Regions from separate parts of the Brevibacillus sp. NRS-1366 genome, predicted to be linked through region 1. Evidence: riboswitches for the same ligand, from Rfam matches in the RefSeq annotation. Region 1 holds a riboswitch; each other region holds the start of a gene.
The links. Region 1 has a riboswitch for cyclic di-AMP ahead of ehuB (ectoine/hydroxyectoine ABC transporter substrate-binding protein EhuB). Riboswitches for the same ligand answer to the same signal wherever they lie in the genome.

Region 1 (5,416 bases):
TTCTTTCTACACTGTGGGAATGAACCGAGGGCATGGTTGTTTTGGTTTTTAACATGATGGAATGCTCGGAGCGAAACATGGTTCCTCCTTTCACCTGTGGATCTATTTATATACCTTCCTATTATACTTGTTTTTGGCAACATTCGACATTTGAAATGTTGACATCCTATTAGCTGGTTTAGAGTAACAACATCGTTTCACCAAAAGATAAACTGCTGAAACTTTAACTTTATAATCCTTGGCTAAGTCCTACTATCTGATCATTAACATTTACATTACTTAATCCCCCGTGATAACAAACCACGGATGCAATGTCGAGGTCTACATACTTTTTTAAAGAGAGGCGAGCTGCATTCATATCCGGAGTGGTCGGGGCATGAATTCCCCCGAGAATGCCGTTTACACTGTACATCGAATCCCCGGCAATGAGAGTCTTACTTTGCTTTAAATAAAGGCTGATATGACCGGGAGTATGCCCAGGAGTATGGATGACGCGAATCCCGCCGCAAAACGGCAGTTCCTGACCGTCAATCAAGGTATCGTCCACTCTGCCTTTCGGGGGATTCTCAAGGTGCCCGTCTTTTAAAAGCGGTATCTCCCCTTGAATATACGGCTTATCCAGTTCGTGTGCATAAACTTTAACATGATTACCACACTCCTGCAAAATCTCAGGAAGACTGCCTATATGATCCACATCCTGATGCGTCAAAATCACAACTTTTAGTTTGTCGAACGACACTTCTACCTTTTCCATGGCCACGCGTAAATCTTCAATTTGCCCTGGGAATCCTGTGTCTATTAAAACAGCCATTTCTTGATCCCACAAAAGAATTGGGTGAATAATATTCCCATGAAAATCTAGATGAAGCATTTCTACTCCCTTTGAAATTTTCATAATATCGGGCCTCCGTAAAACGATTTTTTTACGCAAAACAATATTATTATGTGGGTTTAGTTGTTGTCAACATCTTCTCTATAAATCGCTCGACATAACAGTTTCACTAGATCTACCAATAGATTGGCGTTTTGCACGCAAAGTTTGCTATTTTTCACTTGCCCGTCGGTTTTCCACGATAAATAACCGATGCCCCAAGACATGCTTCAACAGGCTTCACACTCGTTGCCCGCTAGAATGGTGCATAGAAAGAGGGGACGAGGGAGGTGTATGGGAGATCGGACGTGTAAACAAGGTAGTTTCCCTACTGGCAGTCAGCATTCTTTTGGCCACAATAAGCGCAAGTCCGGCTATGGTCCGGGCAAACAGCGGCAGCGCAGAAGAGGAGAACGTAGATACGGGGGAGTCAATTAAAGTGGCGTTTGTAGGGGATATCATCATGGACAAAAGCGTAGGGGGGCAGATCAGTCGAAACGGCGTAGATTATCCGTTCCAAAAAACAGCAGACTTTCTCAAGCGAGCGGACCTGACGATTGGCAACCTAGAGACGTCCGTCAGTACGAGAGGAAAGCCTGAGAAAAAGGAGTTTACGTACAGATCCAAGCCAGAAACATTGAAAGGACTGGTACATGCGGGATTTGATGTCGTAAACCTCGCGAACAACCACAGTCTCGACTATGGCATGGAAGCCTTGTTCGATACGATGCACCATTTAGATCAGGAGAAGATCGGGTATGTCGGAGCGGGCAAAAACGAAGAAGAAGCATTTGCGCCTTATATTCAAACGATCATGGGGAAACGCGTAGCTGTCATTGGCCTCAGCCATGTACTCCCCAACCGCCAATGGTTTGCAGGCAAAAATAAGCCGGGATTGGCACACGCTTACTCGTACGAACCGATGCTTTCGTATGTAAGGAAAGCGGTAGAACAATCCGATATCACGATAGCGGTGATGCACTGGAATTTAGAGTACAAAGATTTTCCTGAACCGTATGCCCGCGAGATGGCACGCAAGCTGATCGACAACGGAGTAGACGCGATCGTAGGCTCCCATAGTCATTCTGTAATGGGCGTCGAATTTTATAGAAACGTGCCGATTTACTACAGCGTAGGCAACTTCGTCTTCACGACCTCCTACAATCCAAAAGGGAGAGAAGCGATGATGGTCGAATTAACGTTCACAGAGAGTGAAACAAAATCACGCGTCATCCCTGTGAAAATAACGAGCGGACAGCCCGCTCCAATGGATAGACAAAACCGAAAGCGCATGGTCGATAAATTGAACCGGATTTCTTACCAGGCAAGCATCAGAGAGGACGGCGAAGTAAGCAGGAAAAAGTAGGGAGGCGAGATATTCGCCTCTCCATTTTTTTGCATATGATTCACCTGATTATGTTTAATCAGAATGGACAAGGTAGGATATGGAAGGATGTTTTTGGATAGCAATGGTAATTACGGTTAACTGCATCTGAGCGGTCCTGAGGGGCGAAAACCAAGGATTTTACAGGGTGAGCAAGTGAAAGTGGCTATGTTAGTATAAACCCCGTGTTAACCATAATGATTCGTGAGAGGAGACCAAGATACCACCACTAACCGAATAAGGGCCTAGTTCCGCTCATGGCGGAAGCGGGGGAACCATCTACTAGGGGTTAATTCTGTGTATGCAGAAGGGGTGCTAAACTGCCATCCTACCCGTCAGCTAACCTCGTCGGCTAAAGCAGAGTAATCATACATCAGTTGCATGTCATCGCATGTTGCAAGTATCGGGTACCCATTTCTTTGAAGGGAATGGAGAATGTCCCGTTCTATTTGACATGCCTACTAACGAGAAAGCAGTCGACGCATTTTGCTTAGCCGCCAGGGAAGGCCCTCCTGGAGCTGGAAGCGATGTGTCGACTTTTTTTCTACCATTCTTAAAAAAAGAGAGGAGCAAGGGAGATGAAAAAGAGGAACGTACTGAGGTGGGGGAGCATGGCGATCATGTTGTGCGCCCTGCTGCTGGGAGGCTGCGGGTCGGGAACACAGGAAGCCCAGCCAGCCACAGGCGAGGATGCTGCGCGGGTGAGTCAGAATACTCTGGAAAGATCCAAGAGCCAAGGGTTTGTCACGGTAGGGTTCGCCAATGAAAAGCCGTATGCGTACGCGACGCCAGATGGAAAACTGACAGGAGAAGCGGTGGAGGTAGCTCGAGTGATCCTGAAGCGGATGGGAATCAACGAGATGAACGGGGTGCTCACCGAATTCGGCTCTCTTATCCCCGGACTGAAGGCCAAGCGCTTTGATATGATCACTGCCGGGATGTACATCACCCCAAAACGAGCGCAGGAGGTTACTTTTGCCAATCCAGAATACAGCATCGGGGAGGCGATCGCCGTCAAGAGTGGCAATCCGTTGAATCTGAAAAGCTATAAAGACATTGCGACCAATCCGCAGGCAAAAGTAGCTGTCATGAGCGGCGGCATCGAAATGGAATATCTGGAAAAATCGGGTGTCAAAAAGGAACAGATGGTGCTTGTTCCAGATCAGCCTTCTGCCGTTGCTGCTCTGCAGGCAGGTAGAGCGGACGCGATCACGATGACAGGTCCATCTCTGCAGTCCGTGCTGGAGAGTGCCAAAGACGACAAGCTGGAGAGAGTGATGGATTTTGTACAGCCGGAAATTGACGGGAAGAGCGTACGCGGTTATGGGGCTGCGGCTTTCCGCAAAGAGGATGAGGCGTTTGTAAAAGCCTACAACGAAGAATTGCAAAAGCTGAAAGACTCAGGGGAGCTGTTGGAAATTTTGCAGCCTTTCGGTTTTACCGAGCAGGAGCTGCCGGGTGAGAAGACAGCAAGTGAGCTTTCGCAGCCGTAATGGAGGGGAAGCAATGAGTAATCTTTTGCCGCTTTTAGCAAAAGGAGCTGGTACAACTCTCCAGGTGACTGTCATGTCTGTACTCGTCGCTTTGCTCGTTTCCTTCCTGGCAGGGTTTGGCCGTCTCAGTCGTTTGCGCAGTGTTCGTATGTTGAGTACGGTTTACGTGGAGCTGTTTCGAGGTACCTCCCTTTTGGTGCAGTTATTTTGGTTGTTTTATGCACTGCCCCTATTGGGAATTGAGCTTCCTCCTTTGGCTGCAGGAGTGATCGCGCTAGGACTCAACTACGGTGCTTATGGATCAGAAGTGGTGCGTAGCTCCATTCAGTCGATTCCAAAAGGACAGACGGAAGCTTCGATTGCCTTGAATATGACGTCGTGGCAACGGATGAGGCTGGTCATTTTGCCCCAAGCCTTTGTCATGATGTTACCTGCATTCGGTAACCTGTTGATTGAATTATTAAAGGGGACATCCCTGATCTCTTTGATTACAATAGCGGACTTGACGTTCCAGGGGATGATTCTGCGTACAACCGATTCGTCCAGAACATTTGAAATATTCTGCTTGATTTTGATCATGTACTTTCTCATGGCGTATCCCATGACACTGGGGATGCGATGGCTTGAGAAACGCTTTTGTGCAGGGAGGGTGTAAGGAAAATGTGGAGCTGGTCTTTTACATGGAGTATTCTTCCTGCCATCCTGCAAGCCATTCAAACCACCATCGCAGCCACGGTCGCCGGTTTTTTGCTGGCCTTGATAGGGGGCTTGCTGCTTGCCTTCGGGCGCAGAGCGAAGAACCGTGCTCTCTCTTGGTCTGCAGCAGGGTTCATCGAATTTGTGCGCAGCACACCGCTCCTCGTGCAGCTGTACTTTCTCTTTTACGGTCTTCCGGCAGTAGGTATTTCGCTTAGTCCGTTTACGTCTGGTGTTCTGGGCCTGGGAGTTCATTACAGCTGCTATCTGTCAGAGGTATACCGATCCGGTATTGATGCTGTCCCCCGCGGACAGTGGGAAGCAGCGCGAGCACTCAACTTCTCCCGGGGCCAGACGTGGCTGCGCATCATTTTACCGCAAGCGATCCGCCCTGTGGTACCTGTGCTTGGCAACTACCTGATTGTTATGTTCAAGGAAACGCCCATTCTGTCAGCCATTACCTTGGTAGAGATGCTGGCGGCTGCCAAGATTATCGGTGCCGAATCGTTCCGCTATTTGGAGGCATTCACGCTGGTAGGACTTTTGTTCTTGCTGCTTAGCTACGTCTCTTCCGTTTTCATCAAAAAACTGGAGCTGACGTGGAACAAACAATAGTTGGAGGTGATCAGCATGAAAGCAAGCACGCAGACTGTTCCAGTCGTTCGTTACAGGAGCGTGAGCAAATCCTTTGGCGACCTGCAAATTTTAAGCGGAATCGACCTGGATATTCTTCCTGGAGAAAAAATTGCCGTCATTGGTCCGAGCGGTTCCGGGAAAACGACACTTGCACGCATATTGATGACGCTGGAAGAGCCGACTGAGGGGACGGTCGAGGTGGATGGTCAGCTTTTATGGCACAAAGAAGTAAGTGGCAGGCTGGTCAAGGCGGATGAGAAGCATCTTCACAGCATTCGTGGAAATATCGGGATGGTTTTCCAGCACTTCAACCTCTTCCCGCACATGACCATCCTG
Region 2 (5,416 bases), on a different contig from region 1:
TGTCGCCATTGTCAGCAAACAGGTCAGCAACTACGCTCAAGCCGTGAGTCAAAGCATTGGTCACGATAGGGTTGCTGAATGATTGAGTAGCCAGGGAAGGCTGTTCCTCAATCATCTTTTTACGCCAGGCAGCACGCAGCTCAGGCTTTCCAGCAGGGGGAGCATACTCATACAAATCTTTGGGTTGGAAAGCAGACAGGTTATCCTGAATAACCTTCAGATGCATGGGCTGCCCGTTTTCAAGAGCAATCCCGATCGTTGCGTTGTATTTTTTTGCCTTTGCTTTGGCCTCCGCCGATTGGCTGAGAATGCCCTCTTTTGGGAAGTAAATCTTTTTTCCGATATTGGACAGCATGTCAAAAACGTGTGGATTTTCCCGCTGAATTGTCTCGTTCAGCTGTGAAGCTAGTGAATGCATGGTAGCCTCCCTCTTCATTTAGAACATCTGTATGTTTACCAATAAAGATAGCGTATCTACGTGCATTTGTCACCCTCGCGTGGGATGATTTTTCGGATTTTTGAACGGATTTCCTTTGACAATCGTGTTGTGGCTTTGCTACTTTGAAAGCGACGATGCACAATACTCGGGAGGGAAGAGTAATGGCAGAACGAATAATTGTCCGCTTGGGTGATCCGGTATTGCGTGAAGTATCGAAGAATGTCCCCGCCATAACTGCACATACGGAAAAGATTTTAGAGGATATGGCGCAAACGATTTATGCGGATAAAGGTCGGGCTGGATTGTCAGCCATTCAGATTGGCATTCCCAAACGATTGATTGTGATGGATTGTGGAAGCGGCCTGATCGAGCTGATCAATCCACAGATCGTGGAAAAGTCAGGAGAACAGGTGGGTCCCGAAGCGTGCCTTTCCATTCCAGGTGTAGTAGGTATGGTGAGGCGGGCAGCGTATGTAAAGGTGGAAACGTTAAACCGCATGGGGGAAACTGTCACCATCGAGGCTGATGATTTACTAGCACGCTGCATTCAGCACGAGCTAGATCATTTAGAGGGCATTTTATTTATTGATTATGTTGATGAGCTTTATTCAGCAAAATCGGGGAAAAAACTGAAACCGCAAGACGCGAATCCAATTCTGCTACATCGCAGGAGAGTAGTTCGCTAGGCGGGCTTGCATCGGGGTGAAATAGATGAAAAGATGGAACATTGTGATTACTGGTTTTGGGACTGTAGGTAGGCAAGTTGCACGTCTCATCGAACAACGACAAAATGATTATCGGGAAAAGTATCAGGCAGACGTCAGACTCGTAGGTTTTACTCGGTCGACCTCTGGTTGTTATCATCCTGAAGGATTGGTGGAAGATCAATGGCAAGCATTTTGTCAGAAAAAGCAAGAAAAGGACATATGGTTTGATGGCCCAGCCTTTCTTGCCTCATGTGAAGCCGATGTTCTGATTGAAGCAGGTCCTACTGACATACAGACAGGGGGACCAGGACTTCTCTACATACAGCAGGCTTTGGAAAAAAGAATGCATGCCATTACGATATCCAAAGGAGCATTGGTCGTTGATTATGCAGGCTTATCTGCACTTGCTAAAAAACAGGGTGTGTCACTCAAAATCAGTGGAGCTACGGCTGCTGCCCTACCTACCATTGATTTAATAAACTACAACCTGGCAGGGTGCGAAATAAAAGCGGTCGAGGGTATTTTTACAGGCACAACGAATTTTGTTCTAACCAGCATGATAGAGCAAGGGATTTCCCAAGAAGAAGCTATAAAAATGGCGCAGCAAATGGGGATTGCCGAGCCCGATCCTTCCTATGATATAGATGGTTGGGATACGGCATGCAAAGTGACCATTCTCGCTAATGCAGCGTTTGGGGCCCAATTGCAATTGACAGATATCCCGAGGATGAGCGTCAAAGATGTGACTTTGGAACAAATAAGTACGTGGAAAAAAGAAGGCAAGATTCCGAAACTGATTGGAAGCATTCGCAAGATTGGCGATGAAATCGTTGCATCGGTCATCTTGCAAGCAGTAGGTTCCTCCCATCCTTTTGCAAATGTCAAGGGATCGACCAAAGCCATCCGCGTCGAAACAGATGTAATGGGAGATTTATTGGTTATTGGAGGAAAATCAGACCCGGTTGCAGCCGCAGCCGCTGCACTCAAAGACTTTGAGCATATTATTTGCAAATAAGGCTTCATTCATGAGCGTTTCGGATCAGCTTCCATCGTTTTTCGTGGATGTGTGTTTTGCTTTCGCCCATACTAAAAAGGCAACAAAGGTTAAAACGAGTGCGAGGAGGCCGAACGGAATGAATAAGCATTCTGATTTCAACGCTGAGATGCAGCAGGTATCTGCTTACCCTACCAAACAAGAAGTGGGTCAGGAAGAGGTAGCACTCCTGGATGAACAGGATGATTGCTGCACACCGCAGTCAAGCTGCTGCACTCCACAGAAAAATGAGGCTTCCAAAGCACAACAAAAGTAATGGAAACAAAAAGAAAGCCGGGCTCTCTATGATAGAGAAGCTCGGCTTTCGTCATTTTTGTTTTACCCGATAAACTCTTGTACCCAGTAGCCGTTTGTGATACCGACTCCGATTTTTGTGAATGCAGGATTCATAATGTTTTGGCGGTGGCCTTCACTATTCATCCACTGGTTCATAACTTCTTCTGGGCTGCGTTGGCCCATTGCGATGTTTTCACCTGCAGTCATAAAGGAGATTCCAAACTGCTTCATCATGTCAAACGGAGAACCGTAGGTAGGGCTCGTATGGTCAAAATAGTTATTGTTCGACATATCGGCAGCTTTGGCAAGTGCTACTTTGGACAATGCAGCGTCCATTTGAACTGGCTTGAGACCCGCTTTTGCACGTTCTTGATTCACCAGATCCGCTACTTGTTTAGCAAAATCAGATGCTTTTGCCTGAGTGTTTTGCTCAGCAGGTGCCGGTGCTGGTTGCGCCTGGTTATTTACAGGTGCTTGTGCCTTAGTGGGTGCTTGTTGAACAGGTGCTTGTTGAACAGGCGCTTGTTGAACAGGTTGGGCAAAAGCTTGCTTCGGTGCGAACTGTACGCAATTAATCGGATTCAATTGCTGTTTTTGTTGACCAGCAAATTGCGAAAACAGCGGCATAGAAGCTTGATATGGTTGTTTTTGCATTTGCATCTGCTGCATAAAAGGAATCATTTGATATTGAAAGTTCGATTGAACCGGGCAATTCGTAGAAGCAGCAGAAGCAGAGGTGGAAAAGCCTGTTAGGGCCAAGCCCAATCCTAGAGTCATGGCCATAGTAATGGTACCAATGCGTTTCATCTTCACATCGTCTCCTTTTTTTGGCCTACGAGGTTAGTTGTCGGATTCGGATTGAGGAAACAACCCGTCGCCAATGGCGATTCACCCCATGCGGATGTATCCGCAAAAAAAGTCCCCCGCACTTCCATGCGACTGGAAGTTTCGGCGTTTTATTTGGCATGACCCAGAATATCAGACTATCCCACCCGAAATAAAGGAGTAATATTTGGTAGCTCGTTATACTTTGCTGCTGCTATCTTCGTTCCAGGCAGTGACTCCGCCCAGTAGCGCCGTGGCTTTATACCCTTTTTCCCGTAGCAGAGCGGCAGCCTTTTGTGCTTTGTTTCCAGTTGTGCAAATCGTTACAATCTGCACATTTTCCAATTGTCTTGCAGTTTCCTCATCAAATAGATAGTCCTGTTCCTTCATAGAAAGATAGGGGACATTCTTAGTAGGCGCTTTTTCACTGTGAATACTGCCCATCAGGAACTTGTCGTTGTCACGAACATCTAGTAAAATTAGGGGAAAGTCGTTGTCTAACATCTGTTTTAATGCTTTACAATTGAGCGTTTCGGTCATCAATTTTAATCCCTCCTACACCTATTGTACCAGACGTACGATAGCTTCCGGAGGGTAGACAGATATTGATTTAATTGGACAACCATGGTAGAATAAAGTTGCTACTTGAAAAAATCGAGCCCTAAATTCATCGAGGTGTATGCTCATGGATTACGTTTTTGAATCCCCGATTCACACTGGCGCGGTCATCGGAGCCGCAAGGATGGAAGAGAGGAAGGGCTTTCGTTGTTTTAGGTTTTCAAAAAGCTATAACATTGCAGTTCCGTCTTACGACAATCGCATATTATGGGAGTAGGTATTTTTCACATATTATGAAGGAATATCGCTTCACCACTAAGGGGTATTTCTTCATGATATGTGAGCTTTATTTGCTTCGGTAAATATGACTAGCATATTCAAATTGACTTTTTGGAGGTTTTTTTAAATGCAAACGAACGGAACAGTAAAATGGTTTAACGCAGAAAAAGGTTTCGGTTTCATTCAAGTAGAAGGTGGAGACGATGTATTCGTACACTTCAGCGCAATCCAAGGCGACGGTTTCAAAACTTTGGATGAAGGTCAACGCGTTCAATTCAACATCGTTCAAGGCAACCGTGGCCCACAAGCTGAGAACGTAGTAAAACTGTAAGTCTCCTTTTAAAAAAAACTGTTCGTTAACGGGCAGTTTTTTTACTTATAACAAATAAATGCTTACCAAAACCAACCAAGGCTTTGTTTGACAAAGCTTTAGTTGGTTTTTTCTTTTTATTGATGGTGACTTAGTTAAAATGGATTGTTTACATAAGGCCCTTTGGTTGCGATCAGAAGTAAGTTGCTGGCCATGTATTTGGGTGAATAGTTCATGTCGTTTTCCAGCCACCAGATCAATACACCCAAAAAAGCTGATGTGGTATAGCGGATGACTATTTCTTTGGGGACGGTCAGCTGATGATCGTTTGCTAATACGTTAGACAATCCATTTTGAACAAATTCACTCAAGATGTCCTGTAACTTCGTAATAAAGTGGGGAAAAGTGGTCATTATTACCGGAGCAGCGATGGGACAAGGAGCTGCTGAGGCAAAAATGTTTGCGCAGGAAGGCGCGAGTGTGGTAGCCACTGATATGCAAGAAACAAAGCTGCAAGAGGTTGTTTCGGAAATTACGAATGCTGGCGGCAAGGCTATAACTGTCAAACATGATGTTGCTTCTGAAACGGACTGGCAAAATGTTGTTAAAAAAGCGGTTCATGCTTTTGGTAAAATAGATGTATTGGTTAATAATGCAGGAGTAAGCACAGACAAGAAATTGGAGCAGTTCGATGTGGACCATTGGAACAAAGTACTGAACATCAACTTGACTGGTTGTATCATGGGAATGAAATATGTGGTACCTGAAATGAAAAAAGTAGGTGGCGGCTCGATCATTCATATTTCTTCTATTGCTGGTCTGGTGGCTTTAAACTATACGAATGCATATACTGCTTCGAAAGGGGCTTTGCGCGCTCTGGCCAAAGCTTCAGCTGTTGAACTGGCACCGGACAACATCCGTGTGAATTCTGTTCACCCTGGTATTATTGTTACCCCAATGATTCAAGA
Region 3 (5,416 bases), on a different contig from region 1:
GCAGGAGATGAAATCGTAGCGTCCAGCAGTCTTTATGGCGGCACGTACAATTTGTTTGCCCATACCCTCCCGCGTCTCGGCATTAAAGTTCACTTTGTGGACCAGTCCAACCCAGAGAACTTCCGTGCTGCTATCAACGAGAAGACGAAAGCACTCTTTTGCGAAACAATTGGCAATCCGCGCATTAACGTCGCCGATCTGCAAGCAATTGCCGACATTGCTCATGAAAACGGCGTTCCGCTGATCGTCGACAACACCTTTGCCAGCCCTATTTTGTGCCGTCCATTTGAACACGGCGCTGATATTATCGTCCACTCCACTACCAAATTCATCGGTGGACACGGAACAGCGATTGGCGGCATCATCGTAGACTCCGGTAAATTCGACTGGAACAATGGAAAATTCCCTGGCTTGACGACTCCAGACCCGAGCTATCATGGCGTCGTTTATACAGAGGCAGTCGGCCCTCTGGCTTATATCATTAAAGCGCGCGTCCAGCTCCAACGCGATATCGGAGCTGCAGTAGCACCGATCAACTCCTTCTTGTTCCTGCAAGGGCTCGAAACGCTGCACCTGCGTATGGAGCGCCATAGCCAGAACGCGCTGGCAGTTGCACAATACCTTGCGAGTCATCCAGCAGTTGAATGGGTCAGCTATCCTGGCCTCGAGGGAGACGCTAACCATGCACTGGCGGGGAAATATTTGCCAAAAGGTGCAGGCGCCATTCTTACCTTTGGCATTCGCGGCGGCGTGAAGGAAGGCAAGGCCTTGATCGAATCCGTGAAGCTGTTCTCCCATCTGGCAAACGTAGGCGATTCCAAGTCGCTGGTCATCCATCCTGCGAGTACTACGCACCAGCAGATGAATGAAGAAGAGCAGGCAGCGGCAGGTGTGACTCCGGGGTTGATCAGGCTGTCGATTGGGACAGAGGCGATTGATGATATTATTGGCGATTTGGAGCAGGCATTGAAGAAGGCTGTAGTGTCCTCTGTGATCTCATAAGAACGCCTGTGCACCGATAAAAAAAGAACTGGGACTGCCGTAGATTACGGCAGTCTCAGTTCTTTTAAAATCGAGCTTTTTTCCTTACATACATTCGTCCGTATGTATGCAGTAATCCTTTCGATTACTTCAGCACATAAACCTGAACATTTTGCGTTCCAAAGTCGCTAGCGTCACTACCAGGCACATAAATGTCCACCCGAGCATTTTTAATTGCTCCGCCGATGTCGGTTGCTTTGGCGATCATGCCTTTTGCAGGAAGGGAGCCATGCTTGTACCCGGTGATGTATACGGTGGAGCCAAGTGGAATCACGGCCGGGTCGACTGCGATCGTACCTACTTTGAGTGGATTTCCGAAGTAATCCACCCCAGCCCATCCGCCGTTTTCCTCCGCTGAACCAGTATAGGCGGTTGCCACAGCTTTAATCATTTTGCTATAAGAGCGAGGTTGACCAGCTGTTGTTTTTACATGATTGGCTACGGGCACCTGGATGTTCTGCCCCAGTCGCAGATTCTGTGGGTCCACCCCAGGATTTGCCTTCTGGACCGATTCCAATGGCACGTTGAACCGTTTGGAAATCAGGTAAAATGTGTCGTCTTTCTTAATCTGGTAGGAAGCAGCGAATGCTGGTGTAGAGATCGCTGCCAAGCACAAGCCTAACGCCATCATTACAAAAGATTTTGCCTTGAACCGCTTTTTCATTTTTTCTCCTTTCAACTGCCTGCGAGGTTAGTTGTCGGGTTCGGGTTGAGGAGTCAACCCTACGCATACGCGTTTCACCCCAATCGCAGATCTAATGATCTTGCGAAGAAAATCGTCCCCCGCACTCCCTTTGTGAGAAGTTTTGGCTCCCAAAAAATTACCACATCTTTTTTATAGGGGTAAATGAGAAAATATTGGTAACTCCTAATTAAGCACTCCAGCTTTCAACGATCAACTAGCCCTCCTCAACCAATAAGAAAGCACGTATCTCACTTAATGAGTTACGTGCTCTCTTTATTGATGAACGTTTCCAATTCCCTGTACCGCTTCCAGATTCCAATGGAGTGTAATCTGATCCCCTTGAAAAATGTTTTGATCTTGATCATTATCGTTAAAGTGAAACCTCATTGCGATAATCTTTGCTTCTCCCACCCGCAAATTCATCCGATTCGTATTAAATCCCGAAATGTCTGGCGACTCCCCGCTGTCCGTCCTTTTTTTAAGATCTGCCAGGGATTGATTTTGCAAAATAATCTGACCGTCGGGAGTTAAAAATTCCATAAATAAGTGCTCGCCAAAATCTTCTGTACCATTGTTCCCCATGGAATCGAGGACTGTATAATTGGTATGTAACAGTACTTTTGCCATATCCAATGACCCGCTGTTCGTAATGGTAAAATAATGAATGATATCATCGCCAGGCTTTACGTCCTTTATATCCAAATGAACCGTACTCCCTAACGTCAAGCCCTGTGTCCCCGTGGCAAATGTATTATTGACAACTTCTTTGTCACTGAGATAAAGAAAAGTGGCTCCACTAACAAGAATGCTTCCGAATCCCATTGCAACGAAAGGAAAGCATCAGTTGTTTTCTCCAGTTTTTCATAGGTCATCTCCCTTTATTAGTAAAACGAAGGTGAGAGAACCTCACCTTCGTCATATACGCCTTATTGATTGATATGTTCACCTGCTGTTTGGGTAGCGTCAAACGTCCATTTCATTTGCAAACCATCGCCTTGGAAAATATTTTGATCTTCTCCGTTATCTACAAAAATAATTCGAACAGCGATATTGTTCACTTCATCACTAGCCAGTGATTGACCCGTTGCTTCATTGTAAGCTTTGAGTAGATCAGGACGATCCGTTCCCTGTTTCTGACTTAGGTCATAGATAGTTTCCCGCAGGATAACACGCTTGCCCTGCTCAAAGTTATCCATGAGCTCTACCACCATGTGCTTCCCTAAATCTTCGTTTCCATTGTTATTATTTGCGTCAGTCACACCATAACTAGTTGTCAAATACACATTTTTAATATCGAGCGAACCACTATTTGTAATATTGTACCATCTGTCTGCCCAGTCACCTGGCTTCATGTTCGCTACGTCAAAGACTACTTCTGGATTAACAGCCAAATCTAGCGTACCCGCTGCGAAGGTATTGTTAGCTTCTTCCTGGTCACTGAAGTATGCAAATGTACCTCCGCCGATCAGTGCTGCACCCAAGCCCACAGAAGCCAGTGTTAACGCAAATTGTTTTTTCAAATTCATGATTCCATTCCTCCTGCATCGTTTTTATTTTCGTTCTTGGCACCGTTTTTGATGTGCCTTACACTTCTTATCTTACTGATTTCGAACCATTCCAACTTCCTGCATCAGGGTGAAAAAGGAAGATGATAGGGATGAACTCTCTCTACAACAACCTGCTATCCTACCTCATACTTGAGTATGAGACTTATCTCTAGTAAAAAAATCCCGATCACAAGGACCGAGATTTCCGTTTGCTAGTCAGTTTGCTGGCGCTTCCGCTTCCTTCATCAGCTTAAATAACTTCCAGATTTGACTTACGATTAAGTAAATACCAGGAATACCAAGGAAGACAAGCATTCCTACTTTAGATTGGATGAAGTCAATCAGGTATCCGATGAAGGGTACCGAGTACTGGACTTGCCCGATTAACCGGTCTGCTGTTACTGGAATGGAGTCATTTCCGTTATTGGCATCCCCTTTTGTGATCAGCTTGCCGTTATTGATCTCCATTACCCGATGCGTTACAGTCAAGTTGTCTTCATTTTTAAACGTGACAATGTCTCCCTTCTTGACCTCCTCAAATTTCATTGGTTTCACCGCCACGATACTTCCCGTATTAAAGGTTGGAGCCATCGAGCCGCTTAATACGACCATGATCTCATTTCCAAACAAAGTTGTTTTTCCACCATTCATTTTTCCAATGAAAAGAAAGGCCGTAAGAGCAATGACAAGAACGAGAAAAAGGGTAGTTAATAGCGATAGACCTTTTTTTAGCATGTTCACTTATTCATTCCTCGCTTTCTTGTTCTATTCCATGATTTTATTGTACGAATTTTGTATGACGCTAACTTCCTCCACCAGGTGGGAAAGCCCTCATACTGAAGTATGAGTTTGCGTTAACAAAAAAAGGACCCCCGCAACCCTACTCTCACTGGGTAAGCTTGGGATCTCTTATGTAGGATCGTTAATCCTGTGTTTCCACAGAAGTCGGCGCTTCTTCTCCTGCCTTTGCATCCACTTTTCCATCTGTGGACGTCGTCGTCTCTGTCGCGTCCTGAGAGGAGGATTGCTCTTCTGATTCCTCCTGCACTACAGGTTCCCTTTCGACTGCATCCCCTGATGAGCCTGCTTGGTGATCTGTGTCTGCAGGCGGCGGTGCAGAAGGTTCAGTGGGTGCAGAAGGTTCTGGCGTACCGTCTGGCTGCGGTGATTGACCGGACGGACCTTCTTCACTTATGTCCGTTGAACTGCTATAGGTTGTACGAACAATTATCGGAATGGTAAACGAATAAAAACCTCCAAGTGCCGTAACATGAAGCTCGCCTTTTTCTGTCTTGGTTTTTCTATCTACCATCTGCCGATTGTGAGCAATCCGAAAGACAATCCCTTTCTCCGCCTCCATCTTTTCGACCTGCTCAATCGTTATTTCTCCCTCGGACAACCCTGTAACGGTTATATTCTCCACGCCCAAATTCAGATGATCACGCTGCGGAACAAAAGAAATTCGTTGGACGCCTTCTTCTATGGAAGTCCTACTCTCCGTCGTCTCGGAAGAACTTCCATCAGCGTTTTTGGTACGCTTCACCTTTACTCGTTTAGCTACCTTTGTTTTCAAAACAATCTGTTCCGTCTCCGTTACAAAGACATCTTCATTCGTACCAGTAGAAACAGCAGATACCTGTTTTTTTTCACTTGTTAGAAAAGAGAGTGTTCCATTCAAAGGAACGATATTCAGCCCAAGGGTGACCGCTATCAATCCGATCGCCAGTCTTTTCAAGTCCATCCCCCCTTACTCCGCATAGATCGCATCCTCCGTCGCTTGCTTCGCTAAAAAGCGCAGCTCTAGCTCCCCACCGAGGGACTGAAAGGTGTGATCGACGCCTTCCTCAGGGAGATATACCGTGATCCAAAACACTTTATCTGTCTCCTCCTCATGGAAAACGTTGTCAGTCCCGTTGACATGAACAAGACCCGGCTGCTCCTGATGCAGCTCGCGCACTAGGCCATCGTAGATTTTGTCCTTACCTTCCTCTATACGTATGCGCAAGACTTCTTCCAGCTTTTGCGCAGCCCCTGGCTTTGTGGAATCCTTGACTCGAGCCACAACTTTATAGAAAAAATCCAGATCACTCGCCCCATTGGAGAGTGTCGCTCTTATCTGACGAGAATCGCCCGGAATCATACG
Region 4 (5,416 bases), on a different contig from region 1:
AAAATCGCCCCAGCATTCCCGTAGTCGTATCCCCGGAAATACCTTTGTTTATCACCTCGATACGAAGCTGGGCTTGAAGCAACGCAGGCCACGCCGCCACTTTACTCACACCAAGTCCTTCTGTCAGACTGTCTCCCAAGCAAACCAGCTTTTTGATCATGAGATCCCTCCTCGTGCACACCTCGCCAAAGGGTTGTTTCATTGACCAGGCTATTTCTGTTGTTTTTTACTTTTGCGTCTTAACGGTATGCATGCGGTAGCCCGCCTTTTTTTCGATCAGACCCAGCAGCATATCCACGAGAATGACCAGGATCGCAGCTGGAATCGCGCCTGCCAATATTTTCTGGTCGTCGGTCGTCGAGATTCCGCGCATGATCATCTCACCCAGTCCGCCTGCTCCAACAAAAGTGGCAATCGTCGCGGCTCCTATCGAAACGACGGAAGCGACTCTGACTCCCGCCAAAATGATCGGCAGGGCAAGCGGGAGCTTCACTTTGGTTAACAATTGCAGTGGCGTCATCCCCATCCCAGTTCCTGCCTCAACGAGGTTCTTGTCCACATTTTCCAGACCGGCATACGTATTTTGAATGATGGGCAAAAGCGCGTACAGCGCCAGTGCCACGATCGCCGTGCTATACCCAAGACCGAGAAAGATCATGATAATCAAGAGGAGCGACAAGGACGGAATCGTTTGAATGATATTGATGCTCGTCTGGATGATCGCGGCAACCGTCCGATTACGTGTCATAAAGACAGCCAGCGGGACTCCAATCAGAATCGCGATCAGAATCGCACTGACACTCATGTAGAGATGCTCTCCTGTCAGCTCCAGAATTTGCGTCCAGTACTTGGCCATATAGCCGATAGTCCCAACAAACAACTCCAAAGCCTCCACCTCCTTTATGGCTTGATCAAACCTTGTTCTATCAGAAACTTCTTGGCGATTTCTTCTGGATCCAGCTTTTCGATATCAGCTTGGTAGTTCAAGGCCGTCATCGTCTGCGTATTTATTTTTCCAGTCAGCTTGTTAATGACTTCGGTCAGCTCAGGGTACTGTTTTAACGTATCATTGCGAACGACTGGAGAAGCGCCATAAGGCGGGAAGAAGTGCTTATCGTCTTCCAGGGTCACCAGGTTGTACTCTTTCAAGCGTGAATCTGTGGAATAAGCCAGGACAATATCGACATCGCCTTTATCGACGGCCTTGTAGACCAAACCGATATCCATCGGAGTCGTTTTGCCAAATGCAAAGCCATATTCTTTTTTGAAAGCGGGATATCCGTCATTCGTACGCTCGAGCCACGGTGCATCGGAAGCCATATTCATCTCTTTTGCGTGCGCGGCCAGATCGGAGATTTTTTTCAGGTTGTATTTCTCAGCTATATCCTTGCGAACGGTAAAGATGTAGGTATTATCAAATCCATAAGACGGAAACCACATCTGGTCAAACTTTTCGGCAACTCCTTTTTTCACCAGATCAAAAGCTTCCTGCGGGTCCTTGCTAAACTCATTTAGTCCCAAGCTGCTGGTGATATCTGTCCCGACATAGCGAATGGCAGAAATCTGGATATCGTTGTTTTGCATGGCTTTGAGCACTACCGGTGTTCCACCGAGGCCGCCGACCAGCTCGGTCTTTATATCCGAATTCGCCTCGATCAACTGCTTCAGCATGTGTGCGATAATCGTCTGCTCCGAAGTAGCCTGATGCCCGATTTTGACGACGTTACCTCCTCCGCCGCATCCTGCTACGAGTAATGCTGATAGGACAGCCATAACCATGATACTCATCCATCTATATCTCATTCGTGTGCTTCCCCCTCAGTTTGCCCGCTTGCTCTTCAAGCCTCTGGGCGTACATAGTTTCTGAATTTTCTGCGTAATAACATCAGCAATGGTCGCGAGCAAAGCCGTTGCCAACGCTCCTGTCAAAAGCATGCTATCATTTGCAACTCCTAAACCGGTGAAAACGAGATAGCCAAGTCCCCCGCCTCCAATGACAGCGGCAAGTGTAGCCCAGCTAATCGTAAAGATAGTTGCCGTGCGAAATCCGCCCATAATAATCGAAATGGCAAGAGGCAACTCGACTTTAAACAGGATTTGCAGGCTCGTCATGCCCATTCCTCTCGCCGCTTCTTTTAAGGCCGGGTCTACCTCTCGAATGCCTGTGAACGTGTTGCGCAGCATAGGCAATAGAGAATAGAGGAACAAGGCAACAATCGCAGGCAAGACACCAATCCCGAGCAGCGGAATCATGAGTCCCAGGAGCGCGAGACTAGGAATGGTCTGCAATATATTTACAAAGCCGATCACATATTTGTTCAGCTTTTCTGTCCGTGTCAGTATGATGCCTAGTGGAACCGCGATTAAAAAACCTGCAATAACAGCAGTCAAGGAAATGTAGGTATGCTCCCAAATCAAGGACAAGATTTGTTCATGTCTCTCCATTAAAAATTGAAAGAATTCACTCATTCCAACACCCCGCTTTTATGAAATACTCCACCGGGGGAGCGCATTTTTTGGACCTTGCACATGCAGCTCCTGGACTTTTCGCAGCCTCTTGACCCCGATAAAATCAGCTACAAAATCACTGGCAGGACGCTGAAGCAAACGGTTGGGCGTATCCAGCTGAGCGACAGAGCCGTTATTCATGATGCAGATTCGATCAGAAATCTTGATCGCCTCATCCATATCATGCGTCACGAAGACGATCGTTTTCTTGATTGTTCGCTGCAAACGGACAAGCTCATCCTGCAATTGTTCCCTGCTGATCGGGTCAAGTGCGCTGAAGGGTTCATCCATCAAAATAATCGGAGGATCTGCAGCCATCGCCCGAATGACACCCACCCGCTGCTGCTGCCCTCCGCTTAATTCCGCCGGATAGCGGTCCTTGAACACCTTTGGCTCCAGCCCTACCATGTACAGCAGCTCATCTACCTTTTTTTCGTACTGAGCTTTCTCCATTTTTTTGAGTTTTGGGACCAACGCTACATTTTGCCCAATGGTCATATGCGGAAATAACCCAATCTGCTGGATCACATAGCCAATATTGCGGCGCAGCTCCACGGGATCGGCTTTGGAGATATCCGCCCCGTTAACCTCAATCCTTCCAGCAGAGGGTTCAATCAGCCGATTAATCATCTTCATCGTTGTCGTCTTTCCACAACCGCTGGGACCGATTAGAACAAACAGTTCTCCTGCCTCGATCTGAAGATCCATTCCTTTGATAATGGATACATCCCCGATGCTCTTTTCCACGTTGTGAAAGGAAATCATTCGCAACACTCCTTCTTCATTCTTTATTTATGAACAGAAAAAAGTCGACACACCCCTTGCGTCAGAAAGGCCATTTCCGGACACAAGCAAATGAGTCGACTAATCTCGAACATACAAGTATAAGAAAATTAGCTTTATTCCATGCAGACTATTGCCCAAAGTGAGCTACAGTCTTTCGCACGCAAATAAGCGGATGGAAAGAATTTGTATGCAGATTCTGCTTTAGCCGACGAGGTTAGCTGACGGGTAGGATGGCAGGTAGCATCCCTTCTGTATGCACAGAATTAACCCCAAAAATGGTTCCCCCGTTTCCGCCTGAGACGGAACTAGGCCCGGTATGTAATTATTTGGCGATACAACAAGCTTATCATTTACTTAGCACAACAACAATTTTGAAAATTCGTGATATGAACCGTTCTCATGTGGTCAGAGCCAGTTTACCGTAATAACTGGTCCTATTCGTATGAATCCTTCCACATCCTGCCTTATGCTGGCAATTAGGTCCCCGATGATCCCTGTTTTATGTTCCCTTCTGACCTACCAGCTAGTGCAAAAGGTTTAGCAAAAATGTTAATGTCCCGACACTGATTACCGTCGTGACCAAGACACTGCTGGAGACAAATTGCGGCCGCATATTAAACTGAATCGCGTAAATCGCGGTCGTCGCGGCAGATGGCATCGCAGCCAAAATCACGATAACCTTTTGCAAAAGTGGATCAATCGGGAAGAACAAACAAATCAAATAGGCCAGCACAGGAGAAGCGACTAATCGGATTACACTCGCTGCGCTAAGGCCCTGCCACTCAAATGTACTCGCCGATACATTCGCCAGCTGCATACCGAGAATGAGCATAATGACAGGGATTGCCGCCTGTGCTACGAGGTCAATCGCCTGATAGTAGCTATCCGGGATGACCACATTCCATTGTTGGAGCAAAACTGCAAGCACGACAGCATAGTTGGACGGCTGCTTGAAAATAGCCTTGAATGCCGTACCGACCCCGCCGCCGCCTCTAGAGGCAAAATAAACGCCGAACACGCCCATGATGATGGAATGAAGCACCATGATCTGTACGGCATACGTAAACCCCGCATCGCCATAAGCAAAAAGAATGATCGGTGTCCCGTAATTCCCGCTGTTCATGAATGCCGTCGACAGCATCAGTGCGCTTTCCTGCTGCTTGTCATAGTGAAACCAGCGCGCTGTCAATAGTGTGATGAGGATCAGCGCACCTAACAGGAGCATCGAAATAATGACAATGTAAAATAATTGCAAATCGAGCTGTGTTTTATAAAACGTGCGAAAAACAAGTGCAGTCGTCAAAATGTAGATCGCCAGCGTAGAGATCGGCATGAGATCCAGCTTGAAAATGCGCTGTAAAATATAGCCGCTAAGAAAAATCAGCAAGACAGGAAAAATGACTTCTAGAAAAATCATAATGAATACCTACTTCCCTAAACATTCACTACCATGAATAGTATAGCAGAGGTACCCAGAAAAATGCGGAATTATCACACTACTGCCTATATTATCCGCCTTGCCTTCGATTCTTTCTTGGCACGCAAAAAATTGATTTGTCAGGCGGAATACGACAGGACTGAGCAGAAGAAGGGGTAACACCACCGACACGCTCCACCTCCCTGTATTCAAGCGTCCACAAAAGCTTTTGCAGCAAATGCAGCGTCAGGTCTCCGATCTCATCCAAGAAGATCGTTCCATTATGGCCCTCTCGAACTACTCGCTGGGAACTTAAAAACCGTTTTAAAAATTTCAGTTGATATGGAGTTAAAATTTTTTTAATATATATTAAATGAAGTATAAAATTCTATTAGAGGAAAGGAGGATGTCTATGATAACTAAGACATTTCAACACTTAATCAAGGAGAAATATCCAGATCTTTCTCCCGGACAAAAGAAGGTTGCAGAATTTTTAGTAACTTCCCTGGAGCAGAGCTCGCTTTATACGATTTCTCAGATTTCGCGTGAAGTCGGTGTCAGTGAAACAACTGTCATTCGTTTGGCCTATGCGCTGGGTTTAAACAGTTTTTCTGAGATGCAAAAAATGATTAGAGAAGAGATGCTTAGCTACAAATACCATTCTTCTCAATCGATTTCCATTTCTGAGAGGGAAGAAGTAAAGGA

Region 2: another riboswitch for cyclic di-AMP. It lies ahead of ACIFQN_RS17120 (CAP domain-containing protein); the one in region 1 lies ahead of ehuB (ectoine/hydroxyectoine ABC transporter substrate-binding protein EhuB).
Region 3: another riboswitch for cyclic di-AMP. It lies ahead of ACIFQN_RS14185 (3D domain-containing protein); the one in region 1 lies ahead of ehuB (ectoine/hydroxyectoine ABC transporter substrate-binding protein EhuB).
Region 4: another riboswitch for cyclic di-AMP. It lies ahead of ACIFQN_RS24835 (ABC transporter ATP-binding protein); the one in region 1 lies ahead of ehuB (ectoine/hydroxyectoine ABC transporter substrate-binding protein EhuB).

What each region holds. Positions count from the first base shown of each region.
Region 1 covers NZ_JBITPN010000059.1:32,102-37,517, forward strand. The annotation lists gene ACIFQN_RS32305 (LuxR C-terminal-related transcriptional regulator) at 1-79, opposite strand, end outside; gene ACIFQN_RS32310 (MBL fold metallo-hydrolase) at 230-895, opposite strand; gene ACIFQN_RS32315 (CapA family protein) at 1,248-2,237, shown strand; cyclic di-AMP (ydaO/yuaA leader) riboswitch at 2,488-2,623, shown strand; gene ehuB (ectoine/hydroxyectoine ABC transporter substrate-binding protein EhuB) at 2,867-3,748, shown strand; gene ehuC (ectoine/hydroxyectoine ABC transporter permease subunit EhuC) at 3,762-4,403, shown strand; gene ehuD (ectoine/hydroxyectoine ABC transporter permease subunit EhuD) at 4,409-5,059, shown strand; gene ehuA (ectoine/hydroxyectoine ABC transporter ATP-binding protein EhuA) at 5,075-5,416, shown strand, end outside.
Region 2 covers NZ_JBITPN010000022.1:106,313-111,728, reverse strand. The annotation lists gene ACIFQN_RS17140 (aminotransferase class I/II-fold pyridoxal phosphate-dependent enzyme) at 1-418, opposite strand, end outside; gene def (peptide deformylase) at 601-1,125, shown strand; gene ACIFQN_RS17130 (homoserine dehydrogenase) at 1,151-2,161, shown strand; gene ACIFQN_RS17125 (hypothetical protein) at 2,280-2,456, shown strand; gene ACIFQN_RS17120 (CAP domain-containing protein) at 2,519-3,283, opposite strand; cyclic di-AMP (ydaO/yuaA leader) riboswitch at 3,291-3,440, opposite strand; gene ACIFQN_RS17115 (rhodanese-like domain-containing protein) at 3,500-3,841, opposite strand; gene ACIFQN_RS17110 (cold-shock protein) at 4,266-4,469, shown strand; gene ACIFQN_RS17105 (TetR-like C-terminal domain-containing protein) at 4,604-4,819, opposite strand; gene ACIFQN_RS17100 (SDR family NAD(P)-dependent oxidoreductase) at 4,821-5,416, shown strand, end outside.
Region 3 covers NZ_JBITPN010000020.1:107,848-113,263, reverse strand. The annotation lists gene ACIFQN_RS14190 (homocysteine synthase) at 1-1,002, shown strand, start outside; gene ACIFQN_RS14185 (3D domain-containing protein) at 1,127-1,705, opposite strand; cyclic di-AMP (ydaO/yuaA leader) riboswitch at 1,707-1,863, opposite strand; gene ACIFQN_RS14180 (TasA family protein) at 2,000-2,548, opposite strand; gene ACIFQN_RS14175 (TasA family protein) at 2,653-3,252, opposite strand; gene ACIFQN_RS14170 (signal peptidase I) at 3,490-4,008, opposite strand; gene ACIFQN_RS14165 (hypothetical protein) at 4,196-5,008, opposite strand; gene ACIFQN_RS14160 (hypothetical protein) at 5,021-5,416, opposite strand, start outside.
Region 4 covers NZ_JBITPN010000036.1:100,093-105,508, reverse strand. The annotation lists gene ACIFQN_RS24855 (GDSL-type esterase/lipase family protein) at 1-160, opposite strand, end outside; gene ACIFQN_RS24850 (ABC transporter permease) at 227-886, opposite strand; gene ACIFQN_RS24845 (osmoprotectant ABC transporter substrate-binding protein) at 901-1,803, opposite strand; gene ACIFQN_RS24840 (ABC transporter permease) at 1,819-2,469, opposite strand; partial or broken gene ACIFQN_RS24835 (ABC transporter ATP-binding protein) at 2,548-3,273, opposite strand; cyclic di-AMP (ydaO/yuaA leader) riboswitch at 3,484-3,616, opposite strand; gene ACIFQN_RS24830 (AEC family transporter) at 3,818-4,711, opposite strand; gene ACIFQN_RS24825 (sigma 54-interacting transcriptional regulator) at 4,803-5,048, opposite strand; gene ACIFQN_RS24820 (MurR/RpiR family transcriptional regulator) at 5,124-5,416, shown strand, end outside.